Regions from separate parts of the Streptomyces luteoverticillatus genome, predicted to be linked through region 1. Evidence: riboswitches for the same ligand, from Rfam matches in the RefSeq annotation. Region 1 holds a riboswitch; each other region holds the start of a gene.

What was found. A riboswitch is a leader RNA that binds a small molecule or an ion and turns the genes downstream of it on or off. The one in region 1 is predicted to bind cobalamin.
Region 2: it holds a riboswitch for cobalamin, as region 1 does, so the genes downstream of both, EKH77_RS21510 (ribonucleoside-diphosphate reductase subunit alpha) here and cobN (cobaltochelatase subunit CobN) in region 1, are expected to answer to the same signal.
Region 3: it holds a riboswitch for cobalamin, as region 1 does, so the genes downstream of both, EKH77_RS07260 (cobalamin biosynthesis protein) here and cobN (cobaltochelatase subunit CobN) in region 1, are expected to answer to the same signal.

Annotation. Positions count from the first base shown of each region.
Region 1 is NZ_CP034587.1:6,204,462-6,208,666, reverse strand. Features, by position in the region: gene cobN (cobaltochelatase subunit CobN) at 1-2,329, opposite strand, end outside; cobalamin riboswitch at 2,363-2,494, opposite strand; gene cobG (precorrin-3B synthase) at 2,587-3,918, shown strand; gene EKH77_RS27600 (precorrin-8X methylmutase) at 3,961-4,205, shown strand, end outside.
Region 2 is NZ_CP034587.1:4,807,849-4,812,053, reverse strand. Features, by position in the region: gene mctP (monocarboxylate uptake permease MctP) at 1-1,528, shown strand, start outside; cobalamin riboswitch at 1,709-1,835, shown strand; gene EKH77_RS21510 (ribonucleoside-diphosphate reductase subunit alpha) at 1,994-4,205, shown strand, end outside.
Region 3 is NZ_CP034587.1:1,729,585-1,733,789, forward strand. Features, by position in the region: gene EKH77_RS07235 (Asp23/Gls24 family envelope stress response protein) at 1-277, shown strand, start outside; gene EKH77_RS07240 (hypothetical protein) at 288-488, shown strand; gene EKH77_RS07245 (Asp23/Gls24 family envelope stress response protein) at 509-847, shown strand; gene EKH77_RS07250 (DUF6286 domain-containing protein) at 844-1,455, shown strand; gene amaP (alkaline shock response membrane anchor protein AmaP) at 1,541-2,137, shown strand; cobalamin riboswitch at 2,244-2,363, shown strand; gene EKH77_RS07260 (cobalamin biosynthesis protein) at 2,421-3,383, shown strand; gene EKH77_RS07265 (cobyric acid synthase) at 3,380-4,205, shown strand, end outside.

The DNA of each region.
Region 1 (4,205 bases):
CGGTGCCCGGCACCGTGGGTTGTGCCCACCCTCCCCCAAGCTCTCGGCTTCGCTCGAGCAGGGGGGACCCCCATCGCCCTGCGGGACGATTGCCCACAATGGTCGGGATGGCGGCCGGGTTCCAGTCCGCCGCCTCCATCGCCTCGATCAGCGCGCGGGCCTCCGCCTCCGCCTCGTCCGCCGTTGTGCGCGTCGCCGCCGACTCGTCCAGGCCCAGGGCCTCGCGGAGGCCCGGGAGGGCCGTCGTGCCGCCCCAGATCTGGCGGGCGCGGAGGATCGACAGGACGAGGTTGACCCGCGCCTCACCCGTGGGCGCGCCGCCCAGGACGTGGAGGCCGTCGCGGATCTGGGCGTCCTTCACCTCGCAGAGCCAGCCGTCGACGTGCAGGAGGAAGTCGTCGAAGCCGTCGTCGTCCGGGCGCTCCTCCATGCCCAGGTCGTGGTCGAGCCGGGCGGCCTGGATGAGCGTCCAGATCTGGGCGCGGATCGCGGGGAGCTTGGCCGGGTCCATCGAGGAGATCTGCGCGTGCTCGTCGAGGAGCTGCTCCAGGCGCGCGATGTCGCCGTAGGAGTCGGCGCGGGCCATGGGCGGCACGAGGTGGTCGACGAGCGTGGCGTGGGCGCGGCGCTTGGCCTGGGTGCCCTCGCCGGGGTCGTTGACGAGGAACGGGTAGACCAGCGGCAGGTCGCCGAGGGCCGCGTCGGGGCCGCAGGCGGCGGACAGGCCGGCGTTCTTGCCGGGCAGCCACTCCAGGTTGCCGTGCTTGCCCAGGTGGACCATCGCGTCGGCGCCGAAGCCGCCGTCCTCACGGGAGGCGGCGATCCAGCGGTAGGCGGCGAGGTAGTGGTGCGAGGGCGGCAGGTCGGGGTCGTGGTAGATGGCGATGGGGTTCTCGCCGAAGCCGCGCGGCGGCTGGATGAGGATCAGCAGGTTGCCGCGGCGCAGGGCGGCGAGGACGATGTCGCCCTCGGGGTTGCGGCTGCGGTCGACGAACATCTCACCGGGCGCCGGGCCCCAGTGCTCCTCGACGGCCTCGCGCAGCTCGGCGGGGAGCCGCTCGTACCAGCGCTTGTAGTCGGCGGCCGGGATGCGGACGGGGTTGCGGGCCAGCTGCTCCTCCGTCAGCCAGTCCTGGTCGTGGCCGCCCGCCTCGATGAGGGCGTAGATGAGCTCGTCGCCGTCGCCGGACGCGAGACCCGGCACCTCCTCGTCGCCGAAGTCGTAGCCCTCCTCGCGCAGCCGGCGCAGCAGGGCGACGGCACTGGCGGGGGTGTCGAGGCCGACGGCGTTGCCGATGCGGGAGTGCTTGGTGGGGTACGCGGAGAGGACGAGGGCCAGCCGCTTCTCGGCGGCGGGGATGTGGCGGAGGCGGGCGTGGCGCACGGCGATGCCCGCGACGCGGGCGGCGCGCTCGGGGTCGGGGACGTAGGCGGGCAGGCCGTCCGCGTCGATCTCCTTGAAGGAGAAGGGGACGGTGATGATGCGGCCGTCGAACTCGGGCACGGCGACCTGGGTGGCGGAGTCGAGCGGGGAGAGCCCCTCGTCGTTCTCCGCCCATGCCTCCCGGGAGCCGGTCAGGCAGAGGGCCTGGAGGATGGGCACGTCGAGGGCGGCGAGCGCGCCGGCGTCCCAGGACTCGTCGTCGCCTCCGGCGGAGGCGTCGGCGGGCCGGGTGCCGCCGGCGGCGAGGACGGTGGTGACGATGGCGTCGGCGCCGCGCAGGGCGTCGATCAGCTCGGGCTCAGGGGCGCGCAGCGAGGCCACGTAGAGGGGGAGGGCGCGGCCGCCGGCCCGCTCGATCTGCTCGCACAGGGCCTCGACGAAGGCGGTGTTGCCACTCATGTGGTGGGCGCGGTAGTAGAGCACGGCGATGACGGGCCCGAACAGACCGCGTGATTCCCGCTCCAGCGCGCCCCACGCGGGGGCGGCGGCCGGCGGCTCGAAGCCGTGGCCGGTGAGCAGCACGGTGTCGGAGAGGAAGCGGGCCAGCTGCTCTAGGTTGGCGGGGCCGCCGTGGGCGAGGTAGGCGTGGGCCTCGGCGGCGATGCCGACGGGGACGGTGGACGCCTCCATCAGCTGGGCGTCGGGGGCCTGTTCGCCGGTGAGGACGACGACGGGACGCGGGCCGGCCAGCAGCTGGTCGAGCCCCTCCTCCCAGGCGCGCAGCCCGCCGAGGAGGCGCACGACGACAAGGTCGGTGCCGTCCAGCAGGTCCGGGAGGTCGTCGAGGGCGAGCCGGGCGGGGTTGGCGAGCCGGTACGGGACCGGGCCGCCGGCCGCTCGGGCGCTGAGCAGGTCGGTGTCGGACGTCGACAGAAGCAGGATCACGGCATGCCTTCCTCGGGGTCCGCGCCCCGGGCGGTGGGAGGACGGCAGGAGTTCCTGACTCACCGCGGCAGCGCGCTCGCGCTGCCGGGCACACAGTGGCGGGACCGTGCCGGGATCACACCGGCTTCCTCCCCTGTCGCCGTCGCTGGCGAGAGTCATAGTAGCCAGGACGTTCCTTCCGGGGGCTCTGCCCCCGGACCCCCGCTCCTCAAACGCCGGAGGGGCCGACTTCGTCCCCCGTCGGTATGCTCGCCGCCATGTCCACTCCCCCCGAATCCCCTGGTCGCGAACGCGGCGACGCCTGCCCCGGCGCGCTGCGGCTGCACGCCGCGGACGACGGGGCACTGGCCCGCGTGCGCCTGCCCGGCGGGCTCCTGACGGCGCGTCAAGCCGACGTACTCGCCGATCTCGCCGACGACTTGTCCGACGGCCACCTCGACCTCACCTCCCGCGGCAACGTCCAGCTGCGCGCCCTCCCCGACGGCTGCGGCACCGCCCTGGGCACCCGGTTGCGCGAGGCCGGGCTGCTGCCCTCCGACCGGCACGACCGCATCCGGAACGTCGCGGCTTCCCCCCTGTCCGGCCTGGACGGAAAGGGCTTCGCGGACATTCGGCCCTGGGTTCGGGAACTCGACGGCCTGCTCTGCTCGTCGGACGACCTCACGAACCTCTCGGGCCGTTTCCTCTTCGGACTCGACGACGGCCGGGGCGACATCGCCGCCCTCGCACCCGATGTGACATTGATCGCAACCGAGGGCGGCCACCAGGCCCTCCTCTCCTTCGGCACCGGCCCCGACGCCCTGCGCGTCGCCGTCGAGGACGCGCCGCGCGTGGCGGTTCTGGCGGCCCGTGAGTTCCTGGCGGCGCTGCGCGAGAACGGCGGCAAGGCGTGGCGCGTCCGCGAGCTGGCCCCCGCGCTGCGGCCGCGCCCGGAGCGGCTCGCGGACCGGCTGGCGGCGGCCGGCATCGGCTCCGCGCCCGTGCCGCGCGCCACGCTCCCCCTCGGTGCCCCGGCCGCCCCCGGCGCGGTGGAGGGTCCCGGAGGGCGGTGGGCCCTGTCGGTGGCCGCGCCCCTGGGCCGGCTGACCTCCGCCCAGTGGCGGCTCCTCGCCCGTACGGCCGGTCAGGACGGTGCCGGCGAACTCCGGGTGACGCCCTGGCGCGGCGTCGTCGTCCCGGGGCTCACCGCCCCGGTGGCCGCCGCGCGCCTCGCCGGGCTCGGGGACGCGGGGCTGGTCGTCTCCGCCGCCTCCCCGTGGCACGGCGCGGGCGCCTGCACCGGCCGGCCGGGGTGCGTCAAGTCCCTCGCGGATGTACGGGCCGACGCGACCGCCTCCCTGGAGGCCGCGCGCCCTGGCGGGCCCGGGACGCTGCCCGTGTACTGGTCCGGGTGCGAGCGGCGCTGCGGCCACCCCGGCGGCCGGTGGGTCGACGTCCTGGCGACCGGCGACGGCTACCGGGTCGCCGTGCGGCACGGGGCGGAAGAGGCGACGGTCGCCGTGACCGCCCCCGCCGGCCTGGCGGAGGCCGTGACGGCGGCACGGAACCCACCCCCCACGACGACGCCGGCCGACGGCCCGCGCGGCTGAGCGCACCGCGGCGGCGACCAACCCCACGCAGAACCCAGCGACATGCATCACCCAGCGAGCGAGGGCACAGTGTTCGACTACGACAAGGACGGCGCGTCCATCTACCGCCAGTCCTTCGCCACCATCCGCGCCGAGGCGGACCTCGGCGGGCTGCCGCCCGACGTCGGCCGGGTCGCGGTCCGCATGATCCACGCCTGCGGCATGACCGACCTGGTCCGGGACCTCGCGTACTCGCCGGGGGTCGTGGCCCGGGCCCGCGAGGCGCTGCTCGGGGGCGCGCCGATCCT
Region 2 (4,205 bases), 1.4 Mb from region 1:
CGCCGACAGCCTCGACGAATGGGGACTGGGCGGCCGGTCCTTCGGCACCTGGGTCACCTGGTTCCTGCTGGGCGGGGACCTCTACACCGCCTATACGTTCGTGGCGGTGCCGGCGGCGATCTACGCGGCGGGCGCGGCCGGCTTCTTCGCCGTGCCGTACACGATCATCACCTATCCGCTGGTCTTCACCTTCCTGCCCCGCCTGTGGTCGGTGGCACACAAGCACGGCTATGTGACGTCGTCGGACTTCGTCCGGGGCCGGTTCGGCTCCCGGGGCCTCTCCCTCGCCCTCGCGGTGACCGGGATCCTGGCCACCATGCCGTACATCGCGCTGCAACTGGTCGGCATCCAGGCGGTGCTCGACGTCATGGGCGTGGGCGGCGGCGAGAACGCCAACTGGTTCGTCAAGGACCTGCCGCTCCTCATCGCCTTCGGCGTGCTCGCGGCCTACACCTACTCCTCCGGGCTGCGCGCCCCCGCGCTGATCGCCTTCGTCAAGGACGCGCTGATCTACATCGTGATCATCGTGGCGATCATCTACATACCGATCAAACTGGGCGGCTTCGAGAGCATCTTCAGCAAGGCCGGCGCGGCGTTCGCGGCCGAGAATCCCGCAACGGGCAAACCACGTGGTTCGCTGGTGCCGGGGGCGGACGCCCAGTGGTCGTACGCGACGCTGGCGCTCGGCTCGGCGATGGCGCTCTTCCTCTATCCGCACTCGGTGACGGCGGTCCTCTCCAGCAGGAGCCGCAATGTCATCCGCCGGAACACCACCATCCTTCCCCTCTACTCCCTGATGCTGGGCCTGCTGGCGATGCTCGGCTTCATGGCCATCGCCGCCGGGGTGAAGGTGAAGAACGGCCAGCTGGCGATCCCCCAGCTGTTCGAGGACATGTTCCCGGACTGGTTCACCGGCGTGGCCTTCGCCGCGATCGGCATCGGCGCCCTCGTGCCGGCGGCCATCATGTCGATCGCCGCCGCAAATCTCTTCACCCGCAACATCTACAAGGACTTCCTCAAACCGGACGCCTCACCCGAACACGAGGCGAAGGTGTCCAAGCTCGCGTCCCTGCTGGTCAAGGTCGGCGCGCTCGTTTTCGTCCTCACCCTGGACAAAACGGTCGCCATCAATTTCCAGCTGCTCGGCGGGATCTGGATCCTCCAGACCGTGCCCGCGCTCGTCGGCGGTCTCTTCACCCGCTGGCCCCACCGCTGGGCGCTGCTCGCGGGCTGGGCGGTCGGCATGACGTACGGGACGTGGCGGGCGTACGCCACACCGAGCGCCACCCAGGATCACTTCGGGAACACCAACCTCATCCCCCTCATCGGCGAAAAGGGCTATATCGGGCTCACCGCCTTTGTCCTCAACGTGATCGTCGTCATCGTCGCGACCTTCGCCCTCAGGGCGCTGAAGGCGCCCGACGGCGTGGACCTGACCCGGCCCTCGGACTACACGGCCGACGCCGGTGACCCGGGCGTCCGCGCGGAGCTCCCGCCGGCCACCGCAGGGGCCCCCGGCGGCCACTGATCCGCCGCTCCCGGGACCACCGCCCGGGGCCCCTCCGGAGGGCCGCCACATCCCCGTCCAGGGGGCGTGGCGGCCCTCTTCTCTTGCCCTGCCAGGGACGCCCGTTAGCACATTCCGCGACCGCTTCATGACGCGACGACACAACATGTGGGGGCGCGTGCGAGGCCCGGCACTAGATGTATGCTCGTCTCCGCTGTCGTCGCAGGGGAATCCGGTGGAAATCCGGAACTGTCCCGCAACGGTGTATGTGTGCGCATATACCCAGCGCACCTGAAGTCCGACGACCTGCCGACAGCGCGCCCACCACCGAGCCTGCCCCGGCTCGGCCATGGGCGTTGAATTCGTCCGGGCCTCGCGGGTTGGGCCGATGGACGCCTACGAGGCATGCCCTGGTGCAAGAGGCATGCGCGTGCGCGCTCATCGCTCTCCCGCCCGGCCCACCCAGCCGAGCGAGGGAGAGCCTCAGTGACCATCGCGCCCGCAGATCCGGCTTCAGCACCGGTCTCAGCGAACGCGGAAGCGACCGGCGGCCCCGGGACCGCGCTCCTGCGCACCCTGACCGACCTCACCGCCGACCTTCCGGCCACCGACCCGGGCAAGGTCGCCGCCGCCGCGCTGCGCGGCCGCAGCGCCGCCGCGGACGACGCCGAGCTGCGCTCCCTCGCCACCGAGGCCGCCGCCGGCCTCATCGCCGAGGAGCCCGAGTACTCCAGGCTCGCCGCGCGCCTGCTCACCCTGGCCATCGCCGACGAGGCGGCCGGCCAGGGCGCGACCTCCTTCTCCGCCTCCGTCGAGGTGGGGCACCGCGAGGGCCTCATCGCCGACGAGACGGCCGCCTTCGTACGCACCCACGCCGCGCGCCTGGACGCCCTCGTCGAGGCCGCCCTCGCCGACGGCGCGGACGACCGCTTCGGCTACTTCGGCCTGCGCACCCTGCACAGCCGCTACCTGCTGCGCCACCCGATCCACCGCGACGTGATCGAGACCCCGCAGCACTTCCTGCTGCGCGTCGCCTGCGGCCTCGCCGAGGACCACTCCGAGCGGGCCCTGGACGACGTCGCGGAGCTCTACCGGCTGACGAGCACCCTCTCGTACCTGCCGTCCTCCCCGACGCTGTTCAACTCCGGCACCCGCCACCCGCAGATGTCGTCCTGCTACCTGCTGGACTCCCCGCTGGACGAGCTGGACTCCATCTACGACCGCTACCACCAGGTGGCGCGTCTGTCGAAGCACGCGGGCGGCATCGGCCTGTCGTACTCGCGCATCCGCTCGCGCGGCTCGCTGATCCGGGGCACCAACGGTCACTCCAACGGCATCGTGCCGTTCCTGCGCACCCTCGACGCCTCCGTCGCCGCCGTCAACCAGGGCGGCCGCCGCAAGGGCGCGGCCTGTGTCTACCTGGAGACCTGGCACGCCGACATCGAGGAGTTCCTGGAGCTCCGCGACAACACCGGTGAGGAGGCCCGCCGCACCCACAACCTCAACATCGCGCACTGGATCCCGGACGAGTTCATGCGCCGCGTCGAGACGGACGCGGACTGGTCGCTCTTCTCCCCCGCCGACACCCCGGACCTGGTCGACCTCTACGGCGACGAGTTCGACGCCGCGTACCGCGCGTACGAGGCGGCCGGCAAGGCCGTCAAGACCATCCCGGCGCGCGTGCTCTACGCCCGGATGATGCGCACCCTCGCGCAGACCGGCAACGGCTGGATGACGTTCAAGGACGCCGCCAACCGCACGGCCAACCAGACGGCCGAGAAGGGCGCCGTCGTCCACTCCTCGAACCTCTGCACCGAGATCCTCGAGGTCACGAACGACGGCGAGACCGCGGTCTGCAACCTGGGCTCGGTCAACCTCGCCCAGCACCTCGGCGCCGACGGCGAGATGGACTGGGAGAAGCTCGACCGTACGGTCCGTACGGCCGTCACCTTCCTCGACCGCGTCGTGGACATCAACTTCTACCCGACCGAGCAGGCCGGCAGCTCCAACAGCCGCTGGCGCCCGGTGGGCCTGGGCCTGATGGGCCTCCAGGACGTCTTCTTCCGCCTGCGCCTGGCCTTCGACTCGGCCGAGGCGACGGCCCTGTCCACCAAGATCTCCGAGCGGATCATGCTCGCGGCGTACGAGGCCTCCGCCGACCTCGCCGAGCGCCACGGCCCGCACCCGGCCTGGGAGGCCACCCGCACCGCCCGCGGCGTGCTCCACCCGGACCACTACCCCAACGCCGTCTCCGCGTGGGAGGACCGCTGGGAGGCGCTGCGCGCCCGCATCGCCGCGGTCGGCATGCGCAACTCGCTGCTGCTCGCCATCGCCCCGACGGCGACCATCGCCTCCATCGCCGGCGTCTACGAGTGCATCGAGCCGCAGGTCTCCAACCTGTTCAAGCGCGAGACGCTCTCGGGTGAGTTCCTGCAGGTCAACACCTACCTGGTCGAGGACCTCAAGAAGCTCGGCGTGTGGGACCGCGCCACCCGCGAGGCCATGACCGAGGCCAACGGCTCGATCCAGGACATGAAGTGGATCCCGCAGGACGTCCGCGACCTGTACCGCACGGCCTGGGAGATCCCGCAGCGCGCCCTGATCGACATGGCCGCGGCCCGTACGCCGTACCTGGACCAGAGCCAGTCGCTGAACCTGTTCATGGCGTCGCCCACCATCGGCAAGCTCAGCTCGATGT
Region 3 (4,205 bases), 4.5 Mb from region 1:
CCGCACCTTCGGGGCCGTCCGCGACCGGGTGCCCGGCGGACGGTCCGTCGCCCGGGGGGTGAAGGCGGAGGTCGGCGAGGTCCAGACGGCCCTCGATCTGGAGATCGTCGTGGTGTACGGCGTCGCCATCGCGGATGTCGCCCACGCGGTGCGGGAAAACGTCATCTCGGCGGTGGAACGGATGGCGGGCCTGGAGGTCGTCGAGGTCAACATCGCCGTGACCGACGTCAAGCTGCCGGACGAGGAAGAGGAAGAGCCGGAGCCCAGGCTCCAGTGAGGAGCGCGTGATGAGCATGGCCGTGGCCGGCATGATCGCCGGCATGGCTCTCGGATTCGCCGGCTACTTCGGGGGGTTCGGCGCCTTTCTGCTGGTCGCGGCGCTGGGCATCGTGGGCTTCGTGGGCGGGCGGCTCCTGGACGGCGATGTGGAGCCGGGCGAGTTCTCCCGGTTGCTGCGTCCGCGCGACCGCGACCGGCGCGGGAGGTAGGGCGTGGGGGAGGACGCGCGGTGGTGCCCGCCGAGCGCGGGGCCACCCGGATCGCCGACCGTGTCGTCGCGAAGATCGCCTCCAGGGCGGCCCTGGAGGCGCTGGGCGCCACGGCCCCCGCCGAGGACCACGCGCCCCCGCGCGCCAGCGTCGTCGTCCATGACGGCTCCGCCCGGGTGCGGGTCCTCGTGGAGCTGGACTACCCCGCCGACATCGGCGCCCGCTGCCGCGCCGTGCGCGAGCGGATCGCCCAGCGCGTCGGGGAACTGACGGGCATGGAGGTGCCCGAGGTGCTGATCACGGTAGAGCGGCTGCACTCCGCGCACACCGGCCGGCTGTCGGGGGTGCGGGTGCGATGAGCGGTCCCGTGTCACTGGAGAAGACGGCCGGGGCTCCCCCGGTCGTCGCGGGCGGTCGTGTCCCCCGCTTCCGGTCCCCGCGCAGGCTGCCCGCCGCGCTGGTCGCGGCGGTGACCCTGACCGTCGCCGGGTTCTTCCTCTACGACGTCGCCGCCGTCCGCGCCGGCCGCCCCGCCATGGCCTGGCGCCGGCGCCTCGCCCATGAGCTGGCGACCCGTCACCTCGGCGACGGGCTGGTGGTCGCCGGCGCGGTGGTGGTCGTTCTCGCCGGCTGCTGGCTGCTCGTCCTCGCCCTCACCCCGGGCCTGCGCGGAGTGCTGCCGATGCGCCGCGCGGACGGCACAGGCGACGACGGGGTCCGGGCCGGGCTGGAGCGCGGGGCGGCGGCCCTGATGCTGCGCGACCGGGTGATGGAGGTCTCCGGTGTCCAGGCCGTCCGCGTCGACGTGGGCCGGCGTGTGGTCCGCGCCCGGGCCCGCTCCCACTTCCGGGACCTGGACGAGGTGCGGACGGATGTGAACACCGTACTGGCGGAGGGCGTCCGGGAGTTGGGGCTCGCCCGGGAGCCGTCCCTGTCCGTGCACGTACGACGCCCGGCGAAGAGGTGACCGGGGTGGGGTGGTTCGAGCGGTGCCCGGGGCGGTCCTCACGGTGCCCGGGGTCGTTTTCACAGTGCTCGGGGCGGTTCTCGCGATGCTGAGGACCGTCAACCGGCTGCTGACCGGGCTCGCCGGGGCGCTGCTGGTGGCGCTCGGCGCCGCCGTGCTGATCGGCGCGCTGGACCTGCCGCGCCGCTGGGGCTTCGAGCTGCCGTCGGCCTGGCCGTTCGCCGGCCCGGACGACGTGCTGCTGCCCGGCACGGACCTGCGGAGGTGGCGCGCCAGGGGCTGGTGGTGGCCGGTGGTCATCGCCGCCCTGGCCGTCGTCGTCCTGCTGTCCGCGTGGTGGCTCGCGGCCCAGGCTCGCAGGGGCCGGCTGCGCGAGGTGGTGGTCCACAGCGGCGGCGGAGAGGTGGCGTCGGTGCGGGGGCGGGCGCTGGAGGAGGTGATGGAGGCGGAGGCCGAGGAGCTGCCGGGGGTGGAACGGGCGGCCGTCGCGCTGTCGGGACGACGGACGGCGCCCCGGGCACGGATCGTCCTGACACTGGGGGCGCGCGGGGCACCGGGGGTGGCGTTGGCGCGACTGTGCGAGGAAGTCCTGCGCCACGCGCGGATGTCGGCCGGGCTGACGCGCCTCCCGGCGGAGGTGCGGCTGCGGGCCGTGCGGCACCGGGCGGAACGGGTGGGGTGACGGGGCGCCGCCCCTCCCCCGTGGCGACGGCCGGGGCGCAGGTCAGGGCGAGTTGACGCCCCTTCCCGCCGCGTGGTGGACTTCCGGAGCCAAACGGCGACAGCAGAGGAAGCCGGTGCGAATCCGGCGCGGTCCCGCCACTGTCACCGGGGAGTGTCCCCCCATTCGATGGCCACGGCGCGAGCCGGAAGGCCGGGGGCGGCGCGGATCCGGGAGCCAGGAGACTCTGGTCGCCGTCACGTCGAGCCAGGGCGCGGACCCTGAGTGAGGACACCGCTTCGCCATGCCCGGCCGCGATCGCTTCTCCTTCGCGTACGGCGCCGCCCTCGGCTTCGCCTGCGATCTGCTCCTCGGCGACCCCCGCCGCGGCCATCCCGTCGCCGCGTTCGGACGGGCCGCGCAGTCCATCGAGCGCCGGCTGTGGCGCGACCACCGGGGCTACGGCACGCTCCACACCCTGGTCTGCGCCGGAGGCGCGGTCGCCGGGGCCGGGCTGCTGGCCCGCGCCGCGCGACGCCACCGCGCGGCCGAGATCGCGCTGACCGCCGCCGCCACGTGGTCCGTCCTGGGCGGCACGTCCCTGGGCCGGGAGGCCCGGGCCATCGGCGGCGCGCTGGCCGCCGGGGACGTGGAGGTCGCCCGGGAGCGGCTGCCGCACCTGTGCGGCCGCGACCCGCAGGCGCTGGACGCGCAAGCGATCGCCCGGGCCGTGGTGGAGTCCGTCGCCGAGAACACCTCCGACGCCGTCGTGGGCGCCCTCGTCTGGGGCGCCCTGGGGGGCGTGCCCGGACTCGTGGGCTTCCGGGCGGTCAACACCCTGGACGCCATGGTGGGTCACAAGTCGCCCCGGCTCCGGCGGTTCGGCTGGGCGTCGGCCCGGCTCGACGACGTCGTCGGCTGGCCGGGCGCCCGGCTGACCGCCGCGCTCACGGTCCTCGCCGGGCCCGACCCGCGCGGCGCGCTGCGCGTGGCCCGGCGCGACGCCTCCCGCCACCCCAGCCCCAACGCCGGGCCGGTCGAGGCCGCCTTCGCCGGGGCCCTGGGCGTGCGGCTGGGCGGCACCCTCGCCTACGCGGGACGCGTCGAGCACCGCCCGGTGCTGGGCGAGGAGAACCGTCCGGTGCGGACGGCGGACATCGAGCGCGCGGTCCGGCTCTCGCGCCGGGTGTCGCTGCTGGCCCTGGGGGCGGCGGTTTCGGCTCGTACGGTGGGCAGCCTGTTCAGGAACGCGGGGAGGAATCGGTGACAGTCTCGGTGACAGCCGACAGGAGCGGGCGCACGGGCCCGCCGGGCGGGGGCCTGCTGGTGGCCGGGACCACCTCGGACGCGGGCAAGAGCGTGGTCACGGCCGGCATCTGCCGCTGGCTGGTCCGCAAGGGGGTCAAGGTCGCGCCGTTCAAGGCGCAGAACATGTCCCTCAACTCGTTCGTGACGCGCGACGGCGCGGAGATAGGGCGCGCGCAGGCCATGCAGGCCGCCGCCGCCCGCGTCGAGCCGAGCGCGCTCATGAACCCGGTGCTGCTCAAGCCCGGCGGCGACCGCAGCAGCCAGGTCGTCCTCATGGGCAAGCCGGTGGGCGAGCTCAGCGCCCGGGGCTACCACGCGGGGCGCCAGGAGCAGTTGTTCGGCACGGTGACGGAGTGCCTGGCCGAGCTGCGGCGCACCCACGACGCCGTGATCTGCGAGGGCGCCGGCAGCCCCGCCGAGATCAACCTGCGCCGCTCCGACATCGTCAACATGGGCATCGCCCGCGCCGCGCGCCTGCCCGTGGTCGTCGTCGGCGACATCGACCGGGGCGGTGTCTTCGCCTCCTTCTTCGGTACGACAGCGCTGCTCTCCCCCGAGGACCAGGAGCTGATAGCGGGTTACGTGGTCAACAAGTTCCGGGGCGACGTGAGCCTGCTGGAGCCGGGCCTGGAGATGCTGCGCGACCTGACGGGCCGGCGGACGTTCGGCGTGCTGCCGTTCGCCCACGGCCTGGGCATCGACGAGGAGGACGGCCTGCGCGTGTCCCTGCGCGGCGCGGTCCGCGAGTCCGTGGTCGCCCCGCCGCACGGCGCGGACGTCC